DNA from 2 places in the Bacillus sp. JJ1609 genome. Region 2 is predicted to be linked to the other one. Evidence: riboswitches for the same ligand, from Rfam matches in the RefSeq annotation. Region 2 holds a riboswitch; the other holds the start of a gene.
What was found. A riboswitch is a leader RNA that binds a small molecule or an ion and turns the genes downstream of it on or off. The one in region 2 is predicted to bind FMN.

Region 1 (4,924 bases), on a different contig from region 2:
AGGACGGAAATGATCAAAGTTGAAATATTTTTTTAAATAGTTCTTCAGTTCCATTTAACATCACCATATTTTGCAAGCACAAGCCTGATTTCAAAATAAGAAACATCCACCACTTGTTCTCTGATTTGCTTTAATCTTTTTGCTCCAATTTTTCTTGCAGCCGTTAGAATCCTCTGTTGTTTCTCTGGCAAAACATAATAATCAATTTTAAACTCCTTTACCGAGAGAACAATTTCTACAATATGGTCTTCAACTGTACTTTCTTTAAGGTTTCGGACAGCTGCTACCTCCTCAATCGAATAACCTCTTTGTAGCATTTTATACGTTTTTTCAGTAGATTGGGTTAAGGGAACCTTTTGTTCCGGCTGCTTAATCAATCCATTTAAAAGCGGAAATCTAGAGGAATCACTCATGATTTTGTCAAACATGGCATGCAAACTGTTTAAAAATTCGAAATGATAGTGGGCTGGCTCTAATCCAGTCAATTCAGCAGCCTGAACGGCGGTCAATCCAATTTTCTTGAAGCCCGTCAGCCTTAATACGATCAACTCTGGCCGGCTTTTCTGATTTTCCAGAGTGGCAGTCAATTCTTGATACAGCCTTTCTGCAAGCTGATATCTGTCCTCGCCCTGCTGCCTAATATAATGTTTAACCCAATTAAGAGTTTCCTTTTTATTGCGGACAGGAATAAAACTCCGTTCACGGTGGACTAAATTAGAACTTACTTGAATGAGCAGTGTCAGCCTTTCCCAAAACGATTCTGTGACCTGGTGGTACTTCCAGCCATTTAAATAAATAGGCAAGGGACTTTCAGCCAGCTTAAGATCTAATTCTTGTATCCCTCTGGGGGTTAAAACAACTTTTGTATCAGCAATTTCCTCAGCCAGACCGTACTCCATGAGACAATTCACTGCCTTCTCAAGCTGGCTTCTTGTTATTGAAGGATAAGAATGAAAAAAAGGTGAAAGCTGATATAGATGGGCATCTTGAATAGTTTGGGAAGACCTCTTACCTTGAAAAAGATGGAATAAGGAATAAATTGTCCGTTCTCCATTAATTTTTTTTAAAAGATACAGGATGACTGCCTCTAGGTATGTAATTTGCATAAAATCACCCTTGCTGAAATTAGAATCATCACCATGCAATTTCTTTACCTTTCCTATTGCAGGAAAATATTATAGATTTATTTTACCATGAAAATGCAGAAGAAAATGTTTTATTTTCAGCCCTAAAACCTCGCAACGCCTTATGTGATAAGCATTCTCAATACTTTTTTTATTGAAATGTTTGCGATACAGTTTTACAATAGGTATGAGGAATACGTTTTCACTTTTTTAGGAAGACGATTTATTATTGTTAAACATTTGGGAGGAATTAGATCATGGCTAAGTACACGATTGTTGACAAAGAAACATGTATTGCATGCGGAGCTTGCGGTGCAGCTGCTCCAGACATTTATGATTACGATGATGAAGGCATTGCATTCGTAACACTTGATGAAAACGAAGGTATCGTAGAGATTCCAGACGTTTTAATTGACGATATGATGGATGCATTCGAAGGCTGCCCAACAGATTCAATCAAAGTAGCAGATGAGCCATTTAACGGAGATGCTACTAAATTCGAATAATCAATACATAATTCCCGCTTTACGGCGGGAATTTTTTTGTCGGCATTTAGCGATCTTAATTTTTCTTCATGCATCTTCTCATAGAATGTTGCTGTACTTAAAGAATTTGAGCACTGGAATCAGGGACTAGATATAAAGGCCATATAAAGACAAAAAAAAGCAACGGTGCAGACCGTTGCTTTTTATCTATTTAATCTCTGCTGAGATAATTATGCGTTTTTAAAAGACCGCTGTCTTTCAATCCATGTTTTCATTCTTGAGAACATCAGCATGAATACAATCGACATTAAAATACCTTTAACAATATTGAAAGGCAAAATACCGGCCACAATAAGTTGTTTTGTTTCCGGGCCAGACATTGCCGGCATATTTAAAAATAATGTATATGCAGGAAGAAAAACGAAATAATTCAATACGCTCATCAAGATTGCCATGCTGACTGTACCTGCAACAAGGGCAAATGTCATGCCTTTAGTTGTTTTCAGCCTCTGGTAAAGGTAATAGGTTGGAAGGATGAACAACACGCCTGCGACAAAATTAGCAACGTGGCCAACAGGGACACCTGTTTCACTTCCAGTCATAAAATAATCAAGCATGTTCTTTAATAACTCTACTAAGATACCGGCAGCCGGACCAAAGATCAACGCCGCAATCAATGCAGGAATATCGCTGAAATCAACCATTAAAAACTTGGGAAACGGCGGCAGCGGAAAGTTCAACAACATAAGTACATAAGAAATACTGCTTAACATCCCAATTGAAACCATTGCTTTAACACTAAATTTTTTCATAATCCTCTCTCCTTATAGAGATCCATCTCACATAAAGAAGAAAGATTCAGCATTCACACACCCATAAACAAATAAATCCCCCAAGTTTTATTCTTGAGGGAGTAGTGTTAAAGGCATGCTTAATAAACGATCAAAACCTGCATTTTTTGATCGTCTGCAGAACCTCCATCTTCTCCCATCCAGACTATACTGTCGGCTTTGGAATCGCACCAAATCCTGCCCCTAAAGGCTCGCGGGCTTAGAGAAAAAAGATCTCATTACCGCCGATCGGGAATTTCACCCTGCCCCGAAGATAGACCATATTTAATTTTACAAACTTATTATACTGAAAAAAAGAATATTTGTGAAGCTGTTTGCATGTGACGATTTTATGTCTGCTACAATCTCCATCCTATTCTTCCATCATAATGAATATGATGAATTAAGTGTGATTAAAAAAATAGCAATATCCGAACTTTTTAACCTCGTGATCCTCTTCATATGAGAGCGTTTTCACTAAATCATGAACATTTTTGTCATTTGACAAAAAAATATTCGTTTTGTAAAATAATCAGAATATTACATACTTTAGTTAGGGAGTGAGTGCAGAATGTTTCAGATATTAGCAACGGATTCAATTAAAGAGGAAGGCCTACAGCCGTTACTTGAATTGGAGAACGCTCAGGTTTATATGGACAGTATTGACTCTGAAAATATCAATTTAACCAAAATTGATGCCCTACTGGTAAGAAGCGCTACAAAAGTTACCAGCGAACTGCTTGACCGTATGCCTACGCTTAAAATTGTCGGCCGCGCTGGAGTCGGTGTGGATAACATCGATATTTCAGAGGCCACCAAAAGAGGGATTGTCGTTGTAAATGCGCCAGATGGGAATACCATTTCTACTGCTGAGCATACTTTTGCAATGATGGCTGCACTTCTCAGAAATATTCCCCAGGCTCACTCTACGGTAAAGAATGGTGAGTGGAAAAGAAATCAGTATATCGGAAGTGAATTGTACGGAAAAACATTAGGGATTATCGGAATGGGCAGAATCGGGTCTGAATTGGCTAAGAGAGCTAGAGTCTTTGGAATGACTGTAAAAGTTTTTGATCCATTCCTGACGAAAGAAAGAGCTGAGGTATTGGGTGTACAATTATCCACTTTTGAGGATTTATTGCCAATTGCAGATATCATTTCCGTCCATACTCCATTAACAAAAGAAACGAAAGGGCTGCTCAATGAAAAAACTTTAAGTTATACCAAAAAAGGCGTTTACCTGCTTAATTGTGCCAGGGGCGGTATTATTGACGAAATCGCTCTTGCTCACTTCATTGAAAAAGGTCACGTAGCCGGAGCTGCACTAGATGTTTTTGAAGTTGAACCTCCTGGGAATCACCCTTTGCTTGATCTAGATTCAGTCATAGTAACTCCTCATTTAGGCGCATCAACAAAGGAGGCACAATTGAATGTTGCCACCCAGGTCGCCAAGGAAATCAGGACCTTTCTGGAAAACAAACCAGTGGCTAATTCAATTAACCTGCCGGCTATGTCCAAAGAAATTTACGAAAAAATCCAGCCTTTCCACCAGCTCGCCAAAGAAATGGGGAAAATTGTTTCAGAATGCCACAATAAAGGGATTAGCGAGTTGACTGTTACATATTCAGGCACCGCGGCCGAGCTGGAGACCTCCTTCCTTACAAAAGCGCTATTGTCTGGTTTCTTCCAAAATCGCATCGATGTCACTGTTAACGAAGTAAACGCCATCCATATCGCTAAGGAACGAGGAATCATGATCGGAGAGAAAATCACCGGTGATACTTTTGGCTACGCGAATACAGTTACAGTTACTGCCCTTGGTGACGGGGAAACTTTTACAGCAAGAGGGACATATATTGAACATTATGGCCCGAGAATCGTCAATCTTGATGGATTTAACATCGACTTCCACCCATCAGGCAACCTTCTTTATATCCAGCATATGGACCGCCCAGGGGTTATCGGGCATGTAGGGAAAGTTCTGGGGGATCATAACGTCAATATCGCAACGATGCAGGTAGGAAGAAAAGAAGCAGGAGGAGAGGCCATAATGGTCCTTTCATTCGACAAGCCGCTTCAAGAGGATATGATTGAAAAACTAAAATCATTAAAAGAAATCGTTACAATAAACAGTATCATACTTTAATAATGGCCCTTTGGTAAACTTTGTTTGTTTTAATAAGTTGATTTCAGACAAACCAAAAAAATCTTTTGGATAAAAACCTATATTAAAATAACTTAATGAAAACAACAAAGGCCATCCTATGTAGCCTGTTCAGACTGTAGACAAACTCGATAAAAACGAGCTTGTCTACAGTTTTTCTTTTGTTTGGAGGAGTAATGGGACTGTTGATTTCCTTTCCAGGCGCTTCGCTTTCCGCGGAAGAATTATAAAATATTCCACCTATGAGTAACCAAGAAGCCTTATTAGTGCCCTCTTTTTCCAATTTTTTCTCTTTCAGGTAAGCAAGGGGCGTTATTGGCG
Region 2 (4,924 bases):
AAACATTCTGAGTGCACTCTTACTAACACCGGCTCGTGGGGATCGATTTCCCCTTTTACCAAAGCAATATGTTCTTTATCATCTACAAGATTTGAATAACCTACCGCCTTGAAAATTCCAAATTCAGTCGGAAGATTGATTTCAACTTCTCTCTTGATCAATTGATCTTTCCGGTTCCGGTATTGAATCAAATCTTTAATCGTGATCATTTTTAATTCGAATTGATCGGCGATTTTCCGAAGCTGTGGTACACGAGCCATTGTCCCATCCTCATTCATAATTTCACAGATGACGCCGGCTGGTTTTGCTCCACATAATTTCGCTAAATCGACTGCTGCTTCTGTATGGCCAGCTCTTCTCAAGACTCCGCCTTTTTTTGCAACAAGCGGAAAAATATGTCCAGGCCTTTTAAAATCAGCAGCCTTCGATTCCGAGTCAAGCATGCTCAACACAGTTGCAGATCGTTCATAAGCTGAAATGCCAGTTGTCGAAAACTTATGATCAATACTTACCGTAAAAGCTGTTCCATGAGGATCTGTGTTACGTGATACCATAGGCATTAAATCCAGTTTTTGAGCCAAATCTGTTTCTATAGGGACACAGATCAATCCTCTTCCGTGTGTAGCCATGAAATTGATGACATCAGGGGTAGCCTTTTCAGCCAATGCGATAAAATCTCCTTCATTCTCACGGTCTTCATCATCACAAACGATGACGACATTCCCCTGCATAAGCTCATATATCGCTTCTTCGATTGGATCAAACATTTTCATCATCCTCACATAAACCCATTTTCCTCTAAAAATTGGGCAGAAATATTATTGCCTCGTTTTGGTGCTGCCGCGGCCTGGTTATTCAAAAAGTGCCCTACATACTTTCCGATCATGTCACACTCGATGTTAACAATATCACCGGTACCCTTAAAACCCAAAACTGTTTCGGATAAAGTATGGGGAATCAATGATAATGTAAAACTATCTTCCGAAACACCAAACACCGTCAAGCTTGTACCATCTACAGCAACCGAGCCTTTTAAAATAATGTATTTGAGCAATTCAGGTTTTGCTTCTATTTCATAATAAACGGCATTTTCAAATTGCTTTTTCCCTTTTATTACACCTACTCCATCTACATGGCCCGCTACAAAATGGCCCCCGAATCTTCCGCCCGCAGCCATCGCCCTCTCTAGATTCACTTTCGATCCTCGCTTGACTGTTTTCAAGCTGGTCGCTTTGACTGTTTCAGGCATGACATCAACTGTAAAGCGACTCTTTGAAAAAGAAGTGACGGTAAGACATACTCCATTTACGGCTATGCTGTCGCCCAGATTGACATCGGTTAATACCTTACTTGCATCGATGGTCAGGACGAATGACTCACCGGTGTGCTGGATATTAGCAATGGCTCCAATTTCTTCAATGATTCCCGTGAACATATATTTAACCTCCTTCCGGGACAGGCTCCGCAATAATCCTTATATCCTGTCCAATCTTCTTCACATCTTTTATATCGAGAGAAACGGTGTCCTCCAGATGTGCTATTCCTTCCCCTCCGAAGGCTGCAGGAGCTGTTTTCCCTCCAATTAGTCTTGGGGCAATATACGTAACGGTTTGCTGAAAAGCCTTTTCCTTTAAAAAGCTGCCATGAACCTCAGCGCCGCCTTCAACATAGACAGATGAGAGTCCTTGTTCACCGAGCTTTTTGAGCATATCGAAAATCCGAATCTTTGGTGTGTCGAGCGTAATAATGTCAACTCCGTTTTCAGCGAACTTTTTGACCTGAGCAGGATCTACCTCACACCCTGTCACAATAATGGTTTTTGCTTCATTATCGTAGACGACCTTAGATTCTAAGGGAGTTCTCAGGTTCGTGTCGAGAATCACCCTGATTGGGTTCTTGCCTCCCCCTTCAATCCTGGCTGTCAGGCTTGGATTATCTTTGATAACTGTATTGACACCTACCAAAATAGCATCATGAGTGTGGCGGAACTGGTGAACATCCTTCCTCGACTCTTCGCTAGTGATCCATTTACTTTCACCAGCTGTGGTTGCAGTCTTTCCGTCAAGGCTTGTGGCTGTTTTCAAAGTTACATAAGGCAAGCCAGTATTTATGTAATGAAAAAACACCTTATTTAGCGCTTCAGCTTCATCCTTCAATAATCCTGCTTCTACTTCTATTCCAGCTGCCTGCATCTTTTTAATCCCTCCGCCAGCTACAAGCGGATTAGGATCCATTGAAGCGACAAAGACCTTCTTAATCCCCGATTCAATGACTAAATTTGAACAAGGCGGCGTCTTGCCAAAATGACTGCAAGGTTCAAGTGTTACATAAAGTGTTGCACCAAAGGTTTTGTCACCCGCCATTCGAATAGCGTGTACCTCTGCATGAGACTCTCCAGCCTTTAGGTGTGCCCCCATTCCTACAATCTGATTATCTTTTACCACAACGGCTCCGACATGCGGATTAGGAGATGTTTGTCCTGTTGTAGCTTTCGCCAGGTTGATGGCTAATGCCATATAGTCAAAGTCATTCATCTGGTCGCCCCCTTTCTAAGGACTCAGTAAAATTGCGTGTGATTACCTGCTTCAAATCAGCATAGGGTCAAATCCGCAATGAGCTGTTATATAGCTGTTAAAAAACAAAAGACCCCGAAGCATTATAGCGCTTCGGGGTCCTAAAAAAGACAGCATCAAATAAAAGGCTTAAAAAAGGGTAGAGTTATCCCTATGTTCTAATCCTCATTTTTTTCCTTCTCCCATCCAGACTTTAACTGTCGGCCCTGGAGTTTCACCAGATCCACCGTTTAACAAATGTTAACCGGGTCACGGACTAAGAAGCATCAGCTTCATCACCGCCGGTTGGGAATTTCACCCGACCCCGAAGGAATATTTAATTATTACAGTCATTATACAGTACAAAAATTCAGATTACGAATAAATAACATTTAGCTATTTTTTCATCAATTTCTCGATCGTCGTCAGTAACTCATCAATGACTTCATTGTCGCCTTCCTGGATGCGCTCGACAATACAGGATTTCATATGGCCTTCCAGAAGGAGCTTAGCTACACTGTTCAATGCTGCTTGGGTGGCGGATATTTGAGTGATCACATCATCACAATAAGTATCTTTTTCAATCAGGCCCTTTATGCCGCGGATCTGTCCTTCGATCCGATTTAATCTGGTGACAAGGTTCTTTTTTGTTTTATCAGAGTGATGGCTTTTTCGTTCAGAAGAACAGCAGCTGTCTTCACATTCAGATGGGTCCATTCCTGTTTCAAGGATATCCAATCGAAAACCCCCTTTTATTCTTATATCTTAATCTTATCATACCCCCATACAGTACTTCTCATAAAATCTCATTTACCTGATAATCTATTTTAAGTCGGAACTTTTACAAACAAATTTCGTTCCTTAGAAAGGATTTCTAACTTTGGCGACCGAACTTGATTAAGTAGTTTTTAAGTACATGGAAAACAGCAATGCACAAAAAAATAAACACCCCTGTATAGGAGTGTTACTATATCTGGCTGTTCTCTTGTTCAGTCTGAGTAGTCTGCATAAGTTCCCTGGAAATGCCTGCTGCAAATAGACACCCCAGCAGCAGGGCCAAAGAACCGTACAGAGGATCGGTGACCTTTGAAAAAATTAATTGGACATAGAAGTAAAATCCTGTTCCGATGGCTACAATGAGTAAGGCATTCCACATGAATCGGTTCATTTTTTTCCCTCCTAAACCTTATATTAATGAAAAGATTATCATAGACTTTACTAGTTGTTTATTGGGAAAATTCTTGTCGAAATACTGGGTTTCTATCCGCGTATGAAAGGAATGAAAGATATGTTGAGACAGAAAACAGCACTATTTATCGTTATATTATCTATTACAATATTGCCATTAATTGCTTACTTCAAACCTGAAGATCCTCCTGCACAAGCATTTGAAACAAGCGGCGAATTGTCGAAAGAAATCAATGAGATTTTAAATGAAGAACCACAACTCAAAGGATCATTGGCAGGAGTAAGTGTACGATCTGCAGAGGATGGTGAACTGCTGTATGAACATATCGGAGCCACCCGCTTACAGCCAGCCTCTGTAATGAAGCTGTTCACCGCTTCCGCCGCTCTCTCTGTTTTAGGAGAGGGCTACACTTTTACGACTGAGGTATTTGCAGATGGGAAAATCAGCGGCAAAACTCTTGAAGGAGATCTCTATTTAAAAGGCAAAGGCGATCCGACCCTCCTGCCTGATGACTTTAATAAAATCGCTAAAACAATTAAAGAAAAGGGAATTGAAAGAATTGAGGGCGATTTAATTGCCGATGATACCTGGTACGATGATGTTCGGTACTCTACTGATTTAAGCTGGACCGACGAACATGAATATTACGGATCGCAAATTTCGGCTTTAACCGCTTCACCCAATAAAGACTATGATTCAGGCACGGTCATCCTGAATATTCATCCTGGAACCAAGAAAGGCAGCAAAGCAATAATTTCAATTGAGCCGAATACAGATTATGTTCATATAGAAAATCAAACAAAAACAGTTGATGCAAAAGGGAAATATGATATTGATATCGAGCGGGAACACAGCGAGAATACTATTTTAGTAACTGGTACCATCCCAGCAGATGCTAATAAAAAGAAAGAGTGGGTCGCAGTTTGGGAGCCTTCCATTTATGCGATGGATCTTTTAAAAAGGTCATTTGAGGTACAAGGAATTAAAGTTATTGGGAAAATAAAAACGGGAATCGCTAAGGACAATATGCAACAATTAATTTCACATAAATCCATGCCTCTTTCGGAACTTCTGATTCCTTTCATGAAGCTCAGCAATAATGGTCATGCAGAAGTTTTAGTGAAGGAAATGGGCAAAGTTGTCCATGATGAGGGCAGCTGGGATAAAGGGCTTGAGGTCATGA

Region 1: another riboswitch for FMN. It lies ahead of V7654_RS02165 (ECF transporter S component); the one in region 2 lies ahead of ribD (bifunctional diaminohydroxyphosphoribosylaminopyrimidine deaminase/5-amino-6-(5-phosphoribosylamino)uracil reductase RibD).

What each region holds. Positions count from the first base shown of each region.
Region 1 covers NZ_JBALSS010000003.1:62,632-67,555, reverse strand. The annotation lists gene V7654_RS02180 (RecQ family ATP-dependent DNA helicase) at 1-54, opposite strand, end outside; gene V7654_RS02175 (helix-turn-helix domain-containing protein) at 45-1,106, opposite strand; gene V7654_RS02170 (ferredoxin) at 1,382-1,630, shown strand; gene V7654_RS02165 (ECF transporter S component) at 1,840-2,421, opposite strand; FMN riboswitch at 2,585-2,719, opposite strand; gene serA (phosphoglycerate dehydrogenase) at 3,011-4,585, shown strand.
Region 2 covers NZ_JBALSS010000025.1:135,388-140,311, reverse strand. The annotation lists gene V7654_RS18480 (bifunctional 3,4-dihydroxy-2-butanone-4-phosphate synthase/GTP cyclohydrolase II) at 1-767, opposite strand, end outside; gene ribE (riboflavin synthase) at 779-1,435, opposite strand; gene ribD (bifunctional diaminohydroxyphosphoribosylaminopyrimidine deaminase/5-amino-6-(5-phosphoribosylamino)uracil reductase RibD) at 1,440-2,534, opposite strand; FMN riboswitch at 2,744-2,889, opposite strand; gene V7654_RS18465 (metal-sensitive transcriptional regulator) at 2,949-3,269, opposite strand; gene V7654_RS18460 (hypothetical protein) at 3,520-3,720, opposite strand; gene dacB (D-alanyl-D-alanine carboxypeptidase/D-alanyl-D-alanine endopeptidase) at 3,844-4,924, shown strand, end outside.